One region of the Neobacillus sp. NPDC058068 genome, then DNA from elsewhere that is predicted to be linked to it. Evidence: riboswitches for the same ligand, from Rfam matches in the RefSeq annotation. Region 1 holds a riboswitch; the other holds the start of a gene.

What was found. Region 1 has a riboswitch for lysine ahead of ACFVSW_RS11740 (aspartate kinase). Riboswitches for the same ligand answer to the same signal wherever they lie in the genome.
Region 2: linked by a shared signal. The riboswitch ahead of ACFVSW_RS04530 (transporter substrate-binding domain-containing protein) and the one ahead of ACFVSW_RS11740 (aspartate kinase) in region 1 are both predicted to bind lysine.

The regions. Positions count from the first base shown of each region.
Region 1 covers NZ_JBHVSI010000008.1:202,164-210,492, reverse strand. The annotation lists gene uvrC (excinuclease ABC subunit UvrC) at 1-1,252, shown strand, start outside; lysine riboswitch at 1,320-1,497, shown strand; gene ACFVSW_RS11740 (aspartate kinase) at 1,610-2,827, shown strand; gene ACFVSW_RS11735 (YslB family protein) at 2,891-3,343, opposite strand; gene ACFVSW_RS11730 (succinate dehydrogenase cytochrome b558 subunit) at 3,777-4,385, shown strand; gene sdhA (succinate dehydrogenase flavoprotein subunit) at 4,486-6,237, shown strand; gene sdhB (succinate dehydrogenase iron-sulfur subunit) at 6,259-7,020, shown strand; gene ACFVSW_RS11715 (class D sortase) at 7,161-7,739, shown strand; gene pulA (type I pullulanase) at 7,903-8,329, shown strand, end outside.
Region 2 covers NZ_JBHVSI010000003.1:11,594-19,922, reverse strand. The annotation lists gene ACFVSW_RS04545 (glutaminyl-peptide cyclotransferase) at 1-1,457, opposite strand, end outside; gene ACFVSW_RS04540 (amino acid ABC transporter ATP-binding protein) at 1,822-2,565, opposite strand; gene ACFVSW_RS04535 (amino acid ABC transporter permease) at 2,584-3,354, opposite strand; gene ACFVSW_RS04530 (transporter substrate-binding domain-containing protein) at 3,431-4,225, opposite strand; lysine riboswitch at 4,425-4,606, opposite strand; gene ACFVSW_RS04525 (aldehyde dehydrogenase) at 4,746-6,215, opposite strand; gene ACFVSW_RS04520 (RidA family protein) at 6,227-6,676, opposite strand; gene ACFVSW_RS04515 (amidohydrolase family protein) at 6,673-7,683, opposite strand; gene ACFVSW_RS04510 (3-hydroxyanthranilate 3,4-dioxygenase) at 7,712-8,263, opposite strand.

The DNA.
Region 1 (8,329 bases):
TGCTGAAGAACAATACAAACAAATGACCGACGAAATTACTCGCTTCTTAAATGGCGGTTATAAGGAAATAAAAAAAGAGCTCACTGAAAAAATGACCGCTGCTGCTGAAGAGTTGGATTTCGAACGGGCAAAGGAATTTCGCGATAAAATTATCCATATTGAAACCATCATGGAAAAACAAAAAATTACGATGACCGATTTCACTGATCGTGATGTGTTTGGCTATGCAGTCGATAAAGGCTGGATGTGTGTCCAGGTCTTTTTTGTCCGCCAAGGAAAGCTTATCGAACGGGATGTCTCCATGTTTCCTATTTATAACGAGCCGGAGGAAGAAATCTTGACGTTCTTTGGGCAATTCTATTCCAAAGCCAATCACTTTAAACCAAAGGAAATTTTAATACAGGATGAAGTAGACCTAAGCCTAGCAGAACAGCTATTGAAGGTAAAAGTTCTACAGCCGCAGCGAGGGCAGAAAAAAGACCTCGTGAAAATGGCAATAAAAAATGCCAAAATTGCTCTAAATGAAAAGTTTTCTTTAATTGAAAAGGACGAGGATAGGACAATAAAAGCGGTAGAAACCCTAGGCGAGCTTTTAGGAATCTATACCCCTCACCGGATTGAGGCATTTGATAACTCCAATATTCAAGGGACCGACCCCGTGTCGGCGATGGTTGTTTTTATCGATGGGAAGGCAAACAGTCGAGAATATCGCAAATATAAAATAAAATCGGTTAAGGGCCCAGATGATTATGAATCAATGCGGGAAGTGACAAGAAGGAGGTATTCGCGGGCCTTAAAGGAGGAACTGCCGCTGCCGGATTTAATTATAATAGATGGTGGAAAAGGGCATGTGGAGGCAGTTAGGGATGTGCTAGAAAATGAATTGGGCTTAGATATCCCGCTTTCAGGGCTTGTGAAGGATGAAAAACATCGAACCTCCCAGCTCCTATATGGAAATCCGTTGGAAATTGTTCCGCTGGCAAGGAACAGCCAGGAGTTTTATTTGCTCCAAAGAATTCAGGATGAAGTCCACCGCTTTGCGATAACCTTCCACCGCCAGCTTCGCGGAAAAAGCGCCTTTCAATCGTTACTGGATGATATTCCAGGCATTGGTGAGAAACGGAAAAAACTTTTGTTAAAACAGTTTGGCTCAGTGAAAAAAATGAAAGAAGCTGGCGTGGAGGAATTCACAGCACTTGGAATACCAATAAATGTCGCACAAGAGTTAATCAATAAATTTCATGCGGAATGATTGTCAGAAAAAAAAGAACATGCTATAATAAATGAAAATTTAATTTACTATCACTTTTACGTATTAAAGTGAAGGTAGAGGTGCGAGCTTCAAGAGTAGTGGTTCTGAGAAGGATGAGCTTCTGAGAAGAATCATGAAAGGGAAGGTTCGCCGAAGTAAAGAAGATCTCATTTCTTTCTTTGCTGGTCCTGTGTTGAATAAATACCGGATTGTCAAGACGTCTGTCTTGGAGAGCTATCTTACATTGTGTGCGCAATATTTTTTTGTGTTTACGAAGCAATGAGATGCCCTTCTCATTGCTTTTTTGCGTTAATGGGGAAAAATAAAGTATTCATTTGAAAGAGGGAGAAGTCAGGTATGGGGCTTATTGTACAAAAATTCGGGGGAACCTCCGTCGGTAGTGTAAACAAAATTTTAAATGTGGCAGCATGTGTGAAAGAGGAGATAGAAAGAGGCAATAATGTCGTTGTCGTCGTTTCCGCAATGGGAAAATCGACCGATCAGCTTGTCGGCTTGGCAAAAGAAATATCGCCTCAGCCAAATAAGCGGGATATGGATATGCTCCTTTCTACCGGTGAGCAAGTGACAATTTCGCTATTATCAATGGCCTTAAATCAACAAGGTATGGATGCGGTTTCTTTTACGGGCTGGCAGGCAGGAATTGTAACTGAACCAGTCCATGGAAACGCAAGAATCACGAAAATGAATACGGATGCCATCAAGACCCAGCTAACGGCGGGTAAAGTCGTCATTGTTGCCGGATTCCAGGGGATAACAGAAGACGGCGAAATCACCACGCTTGGCCGCGGCGGCTCTGATACAACAGCAGTAGCATTGGCGGCGGCCCTAAAAGCAGATAAGTGCGATATTTACACCGATGTGACCGGAGTGTTCACAACCGATCCAAGGTATGTGAAAGATGCACGTAAATTACTATCTGTTTCATATGATGAGATGCTCGAGCTCGCTAATTTAGGTGCGGGTGTACTGCATCCAAGGGCAGTGGAGTTTGCCAAAAACTATCAGGTCAAACTTGAGGTTCGTTCAAGTATGGAGAAAATCGAAGGAACAGTCATTGAGGGGGAAGCAGCAATGGAACAAAATCTAGTAGTCCGCGGTGTCGCATTTGAAGATGAAATCACGAGAGTTACCGTATTAGGTCTCACCAATTCACTAACATGTTTATCAACAATTTTTACCACGCTTGCACAAAATAATATTAACGTTGACATTATTATCCAAAGTACAACGGAAGCTGGAACAGCCAATTTGTCGTTTTCCATACATACAAATGATTGGGTTGAGACATTAAATGTACTTGAAGATAATAAAGGCGTGCTCGGTTATGAGCAGCTCGATGCAGAAAACAAATTAGCTAAAGTATCAATCGTAGGCTCTGGTATGATTTCAAACCCAGGTGTGGCAGCAAAAATGTTCGAAGTACTAGCAAATAATAATATCCAAATCAAAATGGTCAGCACATCAGAAATTAAAGTCTCAGCAGTAGTCGAAGAAAAAAACATGCTAAAAGCAGTAGAAGCCCTGCACAAAGCATTTGAACTTGGGAATAATTAGAAAAAGGTGTCAGGCACCGTCCGAAAGGGACGGTGCCTGACACCTTGAAAATGAACCGTGGAATTAAATTCGGTCTTTGTTATCCCATTTGACGGTGAATTGGACTTTATTAGATTTTTTGACTGGGTGCTCAAAGGTTTCAGCGATGACTTCTTGTTGCATTTGGATTTGCTGGGCAAGGAAGCCTGCTTCAAGCTGGAAAAAGTTCTCTGCTTTTGATTTCACACGAGACACGAATAAAGGGCTGATTAGTTCAAACTCAATTTCATTTTTATTTTCCTTTTTTATTTCTAGCTGGCCCCATGAAGCATTAGCGAAAAATTCGATGACTTTATCATAATCAGGTAATGGGAATTTTCGTGCTAGCAGTTTTCCCGCCCAATACAAGATTTCCGGGGTATCTTTCCCTAGAATCTCAGGTAAAAGGATTTCCCTGATTATTTCATAACCGAACATGGTGATGGTTCTTGGTTCTGCAGTATTTAGATTTTGATCAACAACTTGGCTTTCTTTCACATGTTTCCCCTCTTTCTATTATTCTATTATATCAATTTGTGTTTAATTTCAGAACCGTTAACCTTGAAAATATAATAGATGACTTTATTATTTTGCGATATTTTTACTTGTTTCCCATCATAATTATCTTTTCCTTACAGACGAAAATCCCTACAGTAAGAAGTTGGCAATTAAAAAGAATGAATGTTAGTTAATATCAAATAATCCGGTGAAACATTGGAGAGAAATACCAATCCATAATAATATCAATATATTTTAAAAATTTTTATTTTTAGTAAAGAATTGTGTATCCGTTTTCTTGACGCTCCCTGATGTTGGGAGTAAAATGGACATGTCACATTATTGTCACAGTGATGCTTTGGTTTTCTTGAAGGGGAATAACAGAGTGTAGAAACTTAACATCATTTTTCACAAATTAAAGGGGGGTAAAAAAATGGCGGGTAATCGAGAGTTTGTTAATCGCAGATTGCATTCATTGCTGGGCGTTATTCCAATCGGATTATTCCTGGTGCAGCATCTTGTAGTCAACCATTTTATTACAGGAGGACCGGAATCCTTCAATAAGGCTGCAGATTTTATGGGAAATCTGCCTTTCCGGATTGTTCTGGAGACTGTAGTAATTTATTTACCAATTCTATTTCATGCAATTTATGGACTTTATATTGCTTTTACCGCAAATAGCAATGTCAACAGGTATGGTACATACAGGAACTGGATGTACTTACTGCAGCGTATATCAGGCGTGATTACACTGATTTTTATTGCGTGGCATGTATGGCAAACCCGCATAGCTGCAGCTTTTGGAGCCGAGGTTTCCTATGATATGGTGCATGATATTCTATCATCACCATTTATGTTCGTTTTCTATTTAGTTGGGGTTCTTTCAACCATTTTCCATTTTGCCAATGGTTTATGGTCATTCTTAGTTAGCTGGGGAATCACTGTGTCACCTCGTTCACAAGTCATTTCTACATATGTGACAATTGGTGTTTTTGTTGTTCTAGCTTTTATTGCTGTTCAAACACTAATTGCATTTGTTTAATAGAAAAGCGGAAGCTGGACAGTTATCAAAGTTCAAAGTTTTGATATCACAAGTTGAGATCGGAAAAATAAGTATTTTTGATTGAGGGAGTGAGTCACGAATGAGTAAGGGTAAAGTGATTGTAGTCGGCGGCGGCTTAGCAGGCTTAATGGCTACCATCAAGGTTGCAGAATCAGGAACACCGGTAGAACTATTTTCGTTAGTTCCGGTTAAACGTTCTCACTCTGTTTGTGCCCAAGGCGGTATTAATGGAGCAGTAAATACAAAAGGTGAAGGGGATTCACCGTGGATCCACTTTGACGATACCGTTTATGGTGGCGACTTCTTAGCGAATCAGCCTCCAGTTAAGGCGATGTGTGACGCGGCACCATTTATTATTAATTTATTTGACCGGATGGGGGTTATGTTTAACCGTACTCCTGAAGGATTACTAGACTTCCGTCGTTTTGGCGGAACGCAGCATCACAGGACAGCGTTTGCCGGTGCAACGACTGGCCAGCAATTGCTCTATGCGTTGGATGAGCAAGTTCGCCGCCATGAAGTGGACGGCTTGGTTACAAAGTATGAGGGCTGGGAATTCCTGGGTTCGGTTGTTGATGACGATGGCGTCTGCCGCGGGGTTGTTGTCCAAGACTTAAAAACAATGGAAATTAGATCATTTGCAGCGGATGCTGTCATTATGGCAACCGGCGGTCCTGGAATTATTTTCGGTAAGTCAACAAACTCCGTCATTAATACGGGCTCTGCAGCATCAATTGTGTATCAACAGGGTGCTACTTACGCAAATGGCGAAATGATCCAAATTCATCCAACTGCTATCCCTGGTGATGATAAGCTCCGTTTAATGAGTGAATCGGCACGTGGTGAAGGCGGGCGAATTTGGACATATAAAGATGGAAAACCATGGTACTTCTTAGAAGAGAAATATCCTGCCTACGGAAATCTTGTTCCACGTGATATTGCCACACGCGAAATTTTTGATGTTTGCGTTCGTCAGAAACTTGGAATTAATGGTGAGAACATGGTATTCCTTGATTTATCTCACAAGGATCCCCATGAATTGGATGTAAAACTAGGTGGTATTATCGAGATTTATGAAAAATTCATGGGCGATAACCCAAGAAAAGTTCCAATGAAAATCTTCCCAGCTGTGCACTATTCAATGGGCGGATTATGGGTCGATTATGACCAAATGACAACCATTCCTGGACTATTCGCCGCTGGTGAATGTGATTATTCACAGCATGGTGCAAACCGATTAGGTGCAAACTCATTGCTTTCAGCTGTTTACGGCGGGATGGTCGCAGGACCAAACGCTGTTAAATATGTGGATGGACTTGAGAAGAGTTCTGAGGCAGTATCATCTTCCGTGTTTGACCGTCATGTCAAAGAGCAGGAAGAAAAATGGAATTCTATTATGTCATTAAATGGTACTGAGAATGCCTATGTCCTTCATAAAGAGCTTGGGGAATGGATGACAGATAACGTTACAGTTGTTCGCTACAACGATCAGTTGTTAAAAACAGACGAAAAGATTCAGGAACTTTTGGAACGTTACAAAAACATTAACATTAATGATACATCTAAATGGAGCAACCAAGGGGCAGCATTCACTCGTCAATTACAAAATATGCTGCAATTGGCCCGCGTCATTACGATTGGTGCATACAACAGGAATGAGAGCCGTGGTGCTCATTATAAGCCTGATTTCCCTAAACGGAACGATGAGGAATTCTTAAAAACAACAATGGCTAAATTTGTTGATGCAAGGACTGCTCCAGAATTCCATTATGCTGATGTTGATACCTCGTTAATAAAACCGCGCGAGCGCGATTACACGAAAAAACATTAATAGAAAGGGGAGTGGGAAAAGATGGCGGAAAGTAAAACGGTAAAATTTATAATTATGCGTCAGGATAGTGAAAATTCTACTGCATATGAGGAAGAATTTGAAATTCCTTATCGTCCGAATATGAACGTTATTTCGGCATTAATGGAAATTCGTAAAAACCCTGTCAATGCAAAGGGACAAGCTACTACCCCAATCACTTGGGATATGAACTGTCTTGAAGAGGTTTGTGGCGCCTGTTCAATGGTGATCAATGGCAAGCCGCGTCAATCTTGTTCGGCACTTGTTGATCAATTAACGCAGCCAATTCGCTTAGAGCCAATGAGAACATTCCCTGTCGTCCGTGACCTTCAAGTGGACCGGAGCAAAATGTTTGATTCCTTGAAAAAAGTAAAAGCATGGATTCCAATCGACGGAACCTATGATTTAGGACCTGGGCCGCGGATGCCTGAGAAAAAACGCCAATGGGCTTATGAGCTTTCAAAATGTATGACATGCGGTGTTTGTTTAGAAGCATGTCCAAACGTTAATAGCAAAACCAACTTCATGGGACCAGCGGTATTTAACCAAGTTCGTTTATTTAATGCCCATCCAACCGGTGAAATGAATAAATCAGAACGTTTAAATGCCTTTATGGAAGACGGCGGAATGCAGGGCTGTGGTAACTCGCAAAACTGCGTGCAAGCCTGTCCGAAAGGGATTCCGATTACGACTTCAATCGCAGCAGTTAACCGCGATGCTACGATGCAAGCATTCAGAAACTTCTTCGGCAGTGATCACGACTAAAATTTATAAAACCTTCTTTTCTTCTTGGGAAAGAAGGTTTTTTGTTGTTTACTGACGAAGAATACTTAAATGGTTCTTTCCAAAACATTTTGTTATACTTGTTACTAACAATGCCCTATTGAAAAGGAAGGTATTTAAAGGTGAAATCAAAGCTTCCATTGATTATTATTCTAGCGGGTCTGATTTTTCTAGGAATCGGAATCTGGCAAATGGTAGATGTAAAAATACAAACAAAGGCGTCTCTTGAGAAAGCAAAGGAAATCATCACGGGGCAGTCCGGGGAACCGGCGCAAAAAAGAGATAAAAACAGCCCGCCGCCAGAAATGGGAGATACAGTCGGTCTGTTAACGATACCAAAAATCAAAGCAGAATTAGCGATTGTTGAGGGGACAAATCCGGATGATCTTGAAAAAGGTGTCGGTCATTATAAAGGCTCCTATTTTCCAGGCGATAATGGACAAATTGTCTTATCAGGGCACCGGGATACGGTATTCCGAAAATTGGGCGAGCTGAAAATCGGCGATTTCCTCAGGCTGCAAATGCCATATGGTAATTTTAATTATGAAATTACCCATACAAAAATTGTAAAAGCCGATGATACAAGTATTATTACCTTACAAAATAACGAGGAGGAACTAATCGTAACGACCTGTTATCCGTTTCGTTATGTCGGTAATGCACCAAAACGATATATCATTTACGCAAAAGCAAAAGAGTAGAGTTTTCTGTAAAAAATATCTTATGATTTAAAAAGAATGAATTGAGAAATAATTATAAAAATGATAGTCTAATAGATAAGTGAAAACGGTTGCACTGTTTTCTTTTTTCTTGTTTTTTTATGCAAGCGTTTGCGCTGATGAATAAAAAGAGGGAGGTTTTCTTTTGAAAAGGATATTTTCAACGTTATTGGCATTTGTTCTATTGCTTAGCACCTTTATGGCACCGCTTGCACAAATTGTAAAGGCGGCAGACAAAACCTATGACAAGGTTGTATTACGCGGGAATGCTGAAGCACTGGATTGGAGTTCGGATAATCATCCACTAACGTACGATACCAACGCCGGAGCTTGGAAGAGTAAAGCGATTCCATTACAGGGCGGGAAAGAAGTAGAATACAAATTTGTTATGAATGATCAGTGGATGGCTGGTGACAATCTTACGTTTACACCGCCACAAACCGGTGACTACATCTTCGTTTTCCATCCTGATCAAGAAAGAACTGTCGACGTTAATTTGGATTTTTCGAAGTTTACTGGGAAATTAACGTTAAATGTAGTTCTGCCCGGGAACACACCGGATTGGGCAGTTC
Region 2 (8,329 bases), on a different contig from region 1:
GCCGCTGTCGACCAGTTATGACCCTGGGCACTGATTTCAGCATTCGCATAGAAATTGTCCAATAAGACGAATTGATCAGCAAGTTGATGGATATTTGGAGTAATTTCTTTGCCAAAGATGGTTAAGCTAGGGTCGCCATTTCCTCTTTTCACATCGCCAAATACTTGGTCATACGTGCGGTTTTCCTTAATCACATAAATGACATGCTTGATTGGTGATTCCTGACCTTCAAAGCGCGGGATTGGGAATTTATCACTTGCACTGAAACCAGTAGGCTTATAAATTTCATTATTTTTTTCTACTTGTTTCGTATATTTTTTTAACTGCTTCTCATTAGGAATATCAATTAGTGACATCGTTCCTTCTATCATACTACCGATATACTGACCTTCCCGGTTCGAACCGGCTCCAAGGCCCTTTGCATTCAGTACCATGAGCTTATCGTCATTTAAGTAGACACCGCTTGGATACCAGCCAGTTGGAATTCGTCCATCCACTTCTCCTTTTTTCAGGTTAACAACGGCTACATCGTTCGTACCTCCGTTCGTAACGTAGAGAGTTTTTCCATCTGAGCTTAAGGCAAGTGCATTTGGCTGGCTTCCGGCGGGAGCATTTTTATATGGGCTTAGTGAAATCGTTTTGATTTCTTTTTGTTGTTTAGAGTCAATGACGGAAATGGAATCACTGTCGGAATTGGATACATAGATTTTGCCGTCCGCTGCGTTTTCGATCATCGCATTCGGATGCAGTCCGACGGGAATGGTGCTTTTTATTGTTAACGTTTCCGGGTCAACAACACTGACGCTGCTCTCGCCCCAGTTGCTGACATAAAGGGATTTTCCATCATGGCTTAATTCGGCTGTGTAAGGATTTTTTCCAACAGAAGTAGTTTTTACAATTTGATTGGTGGAAAGATCCACTTTTGAAACGGAATGATGTAAATTATTTGCTACTAACAGGAACTTCCCGTCCTTTGAAACAGATAATCCTGCTGGATAGAAGTTTGTTTTGTTTTGGTCTGTCAGCATGATCGGCGAACGCTCGGTTAACGTTCCGTTTTCAAAACCATAGACGCGGATTTTGTTATTGCCGCCCGCTGATGCATAGACCGTTTTTCCGTCCGGGCTAAAGGCGACCCCTAAATAAAGGGCTTCAGGAGATTTGTAAGGAATGGTCTGAACGACTTGCTGCGTGTTAACATCGACTACTTGAAGGGACTGCTCACCTTGGCCGTCGTTGGAAACAATGAGATAGCGCTGATCAGGGCTTAACACAGCACCCATTGGAAAATCACCAAGTGTCACTTGTGACCCCGGAGGAGTAACCGTCCAGCCATGAGGAGTAATAGCTGTTCCATCTTCTTTAGGACCGACCAATTTGGTGTAACCTGCATATGCGGACGTTGAACCAAGAAGCAATGTAGCGAGCGATGCAGCCATGATCTTTTTGTGTTTCACAATAACATCTCCTTTTTGATTGAGTTTGGTTTACAAAATCAATACTACGCCGCTTTTGTAAATTGGTAGTTAAGGGAAATTAAAGAAATATAAAGAAAATTAGGAGAATATATCGATTGTTATTTATCTTTAGGATGAATTTCCCATTTCTCAGACTAGAAAGCTACGACGATTTTAGTATTATTCAAGAGATTGAAGAAATGAAAAACCACCCTCACATGAACCAGAGGGTGGTAATTTGTTATTTAATATATAAATAGGGGGGATAGGCTTGCTCGGGTGGTTTCCATTTCTTTCAGAACGTTTTCTCCCCTAAAAAAATAGAATTTTACTAAACAGAAACACCACAAGCCGTGCGCTTCTGCTAAATGGTTTGAACTAATGTGCGTTTTAAAAATTCTTTCGTACGCTCTTGTGTTGGCTGATTGAAGATTTGTTCAGGACTTCCCTCTTCCGCAATCACACCTTTGTCCATAAAGACAACACGGTTTGATACTTCTTTTGCAAATCCCATTTCATGGGTGACGATTAACATCGTGAGACCACTGCCAGCGAGCTCCTTCATCACTTTAAGAACCTCTCCCACCATTTCTGGATCGAGCGCCGATGTTGGTTCATCAAATAACATCACATCCGGCTCCATTGAAAGTGCTCTCGCAATGGCGACACGTTGTTTTTGACCGCCGGATAATTGTTTCGGCTTTGCATTCACATATTGATCCATACCCACAACTTGCAAATATTTCATCGCCACTTTTTCGGCCTCTTCACGGGAACGTTTTAACACTTTCATTTGACCAACAGTACAGTTGTTTAACACATTATGATTATTAAATAAATTGAATTGCTGGAAAACCATCCCTAATTTTGTCCGATATGCGGTAATATCATGCTTATTATCTAAAATGTTCTCACCCTGATAGATGATTTGGCCGCCACTTGGTTTTTCCAAAAGGTTAACACAGCGAAGAAGCGTTGATTTCCCCGAGCCCGATGAGCCAATAATACAAACAACTTCCCCTTTATTTACGGTGAAATTAATATCCTTTAATACTTCATGGCTTCCAAAAGATTTACTTAAGTGCTGAATCTCAACTACCTTTTCCATCAGTTTCTCCTCCTTCCTCTACTGGTGACTTTTTGTTTTACGCAGCATATCTTCAGGTGTCTCTACCTGCATTTGGTTGGCATACATTATATAATTGTCCGGACCGTCTAATTTCTTTTCGATGTAGCGGAGAATTCTTGTCACAGTAAAAGTCATAATAAAATACAGCACGCACGCGACGAAAAAGGACTCAAAATACCTGAAGTTATTTCCAGCGATTGATTTTGTCTGGAAAAATAATTCTGATACTGAAATGACGTTAAGAACGGATGTGTCCTTAATATTAATCACAAACTCATTACCTGTTGCCGGCAGAATATTGCGAATCGCCTGCGGCAAGACAACATTCTTCATGATTTGAAAATGGTTCATTCCAATCGCCTGAGCTGCTTCATATTGTCCCTTATCAATCGAAACAATCCCGCCGCGAATGATTTCCGACATATAGGCCCCAGTATTGATCGATACAATTAAGATCGCTGCGTAAATACGGTTCATATCCATACCGAACGCTAAAGCGGAACCATAAAAAATAACCATAGCTTGCACAATCATCGGTGTTCCGCGGAACACCTCAATATATATCGAAAGAATCGCATTGATTAGTTTAAGGAAAATTCTTTTTACTCCTCGTTCAGGCATCGGAATAGTTCGAATAACCCCTATTATAAGGCCAATAAGGGAACCTAAAATCGTACCAATAATGGCAATTAACAATGTGATCCCCGCACCGCGGAGGAACATTGGCCAATTGTTTGAAACAATTTTTATTACCCAATCAAAAGTCATATTTGTTCTCCTTTTATCAAATCTTAGAAAGGATAAAACCGAATGCATCCCCATGCACTCGGTTTCCCACTCATCATTATTGGGCTGCTGGTTGATTTTTTATCGCAGCATCCATAATGCTGGTCTGTTCATCTTCTGAAATGCCCGATAAGATTTTATTAATTTTATCCGTTAATTTACTGTCTTTAGCAACGCCGACAGCGATCGCGGTATCATCATCCGATGTTTTAAATCCGTCATTAAATTCGATCATTTTATAGTTTTCGTTAGCGGACTGGGCACTTACACCTTCTGGGCGTTCGGAAACATAGCCGTCAATTACGCCTGATTCAAGGGCCACCCTCATTGCCGGGAAGTTATCCATCGCCGGCTGCTTATTTACCCCTTTAATCTGGTCAATAACCGAGTAGTGGAAGGTATTTAATTGAGCTGATATCTTTGCTCCTTTGAAATCTTGAATGGAAGAAGCACCATCGAATTTTCCACCTTTTTTCACAACCATCACTAAATTCGATTTATAATAGTTGTCTGTGAAGTCAATCGTCTCTTTGCGCTGAGCAGTTGGTGACATCCCGGCGATGATGGCATCAATTTTTCCAGAAGTTAACGCAGGAACAAGGCCGTCCCATTCTGTTTTAACAATCACTAGCTTTTTCCCTAAGCCATCGGCAATTTTTTTGGCGATTTCTACATCATATCCGCCAGCGTATTCCGCATTGCCATCAATTTTAACACCGCCATTAGCATCGTCCGCTTGCGTCCAGTTAAATGGTGCATATCCTGCTTCAAGACCAACTGTAAACGTTTCTTTCTCCGCTCCACCTTTATCTCCTGAATTGCTCGTGCCACATGCTGATAATAGCAGCATCATAGTTAAAGAGATTCCTATTAAAAAAGATAATTTTTTTCTCGTCAATACTTTCTCCTCCTCTTTTTCTAAAAAAATCTGCCTCCTGTATGTAAGCAAGCGGCATTTTTATTTTTTTCAGGTAATTCGCACAATAAAAAGAGACCTGAGGTTAACTCAGGTCTCGTTATATACAATTACCCTACAGTCCTCTTCTTTCCCCAAATGAGATAGCTCAACTCAATAAACCGGGACGTTTATTGAGACAGTCCTGCAGTTCTTCACTGCAGACCCAGCAAGTAATACGGAGAATATTACAAGCTTCGGCGACATTTCCTTCTCTTTAGAATCATAGCTTCTCAAACTCCACTAAAGACTAATAAATACCGCGCCTCTACCTCACTAACAAAAGTGAGGTCCTATTAAATTATGCTCTGATTTTACATGAACCACTAGAATTTGTCAAGGTAAGGGAACCCATTTATCGTCGATTCTCAGCCATTTATTAGCGTATCGAAAGAGCCCGTACGTAACCAAACAATCGTTATTTCTTCATTGTAATCGTCTTTGCTTCTGTGTAGAAATCGAAGCTGTGGCGTCCGCCTTCACGGCCGATGCCGCTTGCTTTGGCTCCGCCGAATGGCGTGCGCAGGTCGCGGACGTACCAGCAGTTCACCCATAATAAGCCGGAATGCACTTGGGAGGTCACACGATGCGCCCGTCTCAAGTCATTTGTCCACACAACACCCGCCAAACCGTAAATGGAATCATTGGCGATTTGAATCGCCTCTTCTTCCGTTTTAAAGGGAATGATCACTGGTACAGGTCCGAAGATTTCTTCCTGGGCAACCCGCATTTTATTATTTACATCATAAAGAACAGTCGGCTCATAGAAGTTTCCTTCTGTAAGTCCGGCTACGCGCTTACCGCCGTGGGCAAGCTTTGCTCCCTCCGCCAGCCCGATTTGTACGTATTCATCGACCGTTTGTAAATGCCCCTTCGACACGAGCGCTCCCATATCTGAAGACTCGTCGGTCGGATCGCCGACTTTAATGTTCTTCACAGCAGCAACATATTTATCTAAAAATTGGTCATATACCTTTTCTTGAACAAGGATGCGCGAACCGGCTAAACAAATTTCACCCTGGTTGCGGAAAATCGCTTCAATCGAACCAGCAACCGCTTCTTCCAAGTCCGCATCTTCAAAGACGATATTTGCCGATTTACCGCCGAGCTCCAATGAAACAGGGATTAGGTTTTCAGCGGCATTGCGCATCACTGTTTTTCCTGTGTTGGACTCGCCAACAAATGAAATTCTCCGTACCGATGGATGTGACGCCATCACAGTCCCAACCGAACTTCCCGGGCCGGTGATGATATTCAGGACACCAGGCGGCAATCCAGCCTCATTGGCAATTTCGCCAAGTAAAACGGCACTTAATGGCGTATAAGATGCCGGTTTCACCACGACAGTGTTCCCTGCCGCTAATGCAGCAGAAGCTTTCCACGTCATTTGCATGAACGGCAGATTCCACGGAATGATTAAACTGGTGACACCCGCAGGCGCATACTGGACATAGGACATATGATGGCTCATATCATAGTGTTCGTGTACCATGTATTTCGCCATCTCTGCGAAAAAGCGGAAGTTTTGGGCTGCACGGGGGATATCAAATCCGCGGCTTTCCTTAATCGGCTTCCCGACATCTAACGTTTCAACAAGGGCCAGCCGATCGACATTTTCCATGATTAAATCAGCCATCCGGCAGAGGATCTTTGATCGTTCTTCGACAGGCATCTTGCTCCAAACCCCGCTCGCAAACGTGCGCTGGGCCACATCGATGGCAAGCTTGGCATCCTCTACTCCGCCATTGGCAACCGATGCATGCTTTCGATTTGTGGCAGGATTAAGGGAGTCAAACGTTTCCCCTGAGAGTGCTTCCCGATACTCCCCATTGATAAAAAGCTTCGCGTCTTGAATGATGGTATTTTCAGCTACTAATTCTTTCGCCACACCTGTTCCTCCTATTCCTCGATCTCAAGAATCATCTCAATTTCAATTGCGGTATTGTTCGGCAATTGCGCCATTCCCACCGCTGAGCGGCCATGCTTCCCTTTTTCACCAAAAAGCTTCATGAGTAAATCTGATGCACCGTTCATGACTTTCGGCTGGTCGGTAAACTCTTCCGTGCTATTGACCATTCCAAGTACCTTGACGAATTGCTTCACCTTGCTTAATTCACCAATTTCATTTTTCACAACACTTAAAAGGTTTAACATCGATTGTTGGGCGGCTAAATACCCTTCTTCCACTGTTAAATCTCTGCCCAGTTTGCCGTGATATTGGTCCACACCCTGACCAGCGGTGAACAGCAGATTCCCCGTTCTGACACAGCCGACATAATCTCCATGTGCAGGACGTAATGGCGGCAGCTCCAGCCCAAGTTCTTCAAGCTTTTCTTCCGGTGTACTCATGATTTAACCTCTTCCTTTATTTCAATATTTAGAAAGGCAAGGGCATTTCTGCCTAAAATATCCTGTTTTTGCTCTTCTGTAAGCTCCACAGTTTGATCAACAACTTCCCCAGGCGGGATCTCCCTAAGTAAAAACGGATAATCCGATCCCATGACAATTTTTTCATGACCGAAACGATCGACCAAATATTTAATGTTTAAGGGATCATAATTCAATGAATCAAAATAAAAATTCTTCGCATAATAGCTTGGCGGCTTATTTATGACTCTTAAATGCGGCCATACCTTCCAGCCTTGATCAAGGCGCGGTAATATATATGGGAATGACCCGCCTCCATGGGCGAAACAAACTTTTAGTCCAGGGAATTTCTCAATCACACCGCCGCAGATTAAACTAGCGGCAGCAAGAGCTGTTTCACTCGGCATTCCAACAGTGTACATGAAATTATGGCGCGGCATCCGCTCTCTGCCTAATGTTTCCCATGGGTGAACAAACAACGGCACTTCCCATTTTTCCGCCATTTCAAAGAACTTCGTAAAAGCAGGATCATCGAGGTTTTGACCGTTGATATTCGTCCCGATTTCGATGCCTTTTAATCCAAGCTCATGCATGCAGCGGTCCATTTCGCGAATTGAAACCTCTACATCCTGGAGCGGAACCGTTCCAAGCCCGATAAAGCGGTCCGGATACTTTTTCACGGTTTCGGCGATAAAATCATTTTGAATTCTCGCCATTTCCTCCGCTGCTTCTGGCTCAGCCCAATAGGAGAATGTCACAGGAATAGGTGACAATACCTGGATATCCACACCTTCTTCATCCATATCCTTGATTCGCTGTTCAGGATCCCATACCTGATGCGTTACTTCGCGGAACACCTTCCCGGCCACCATAATATTTGCACCGCAGGAACATGTTTTCTCGAGCGTCGGCCAGCGTTCGCCGCCAAATTTTTCTGCGAAGTTGGGAATGTCTTCTGGAATGATGTGTGTATGAAAATCTACTCTCATGCTTTCTCCTCCGCTTTAAAAATATTTCTTATTGATTATTTTTAGGATTCCATTCGTTTACTTCTTCTGACATCACGTGGCCGCAGCTTTCACAAGTACGAAGATCCTTGCTGCTGTTGAATTCTTGAATTGCTCCTTTTACTTGGGTTTCAATATTTGTTAATTGAACTGTTTTACGATGCATTTCACGATCACAGTTATCACAGAACCAAACGAAATCCTCTAGTTCTCCTTTTCCACGCTTGCGTTCAATAACAAGGCCGTAAGTGTCCGCAACACGGTGCGGAGAATGCGGCACGTTTGCAGGAAGCATAAATACTTCTCCTTCCTTTACAGTTACGACTTCACGCTTTCCGTCATTAATAACTTCAACATAGCAATCGCCTTTAATTTGGTAGAAGAATTCATCGGATGGATCGACATGGAAGTCGCGGCGTCTGTTCGGGCCGCCAAGAATCATACAAATAAATTCGGAGTCTTCCCAAAGCACCTTATTATTCACTGGCGGCTTCAGTTGATCCTTATTTTCTTCAATCCATTTCACGAGATTAAACGCATTTAATTTTGTCATCGTAGCCATCTTTACAATTCCCCCAATTTTCAATTTATTTTTCTTAGTAAAGGCTCAAGAGAATTTATCACCCTT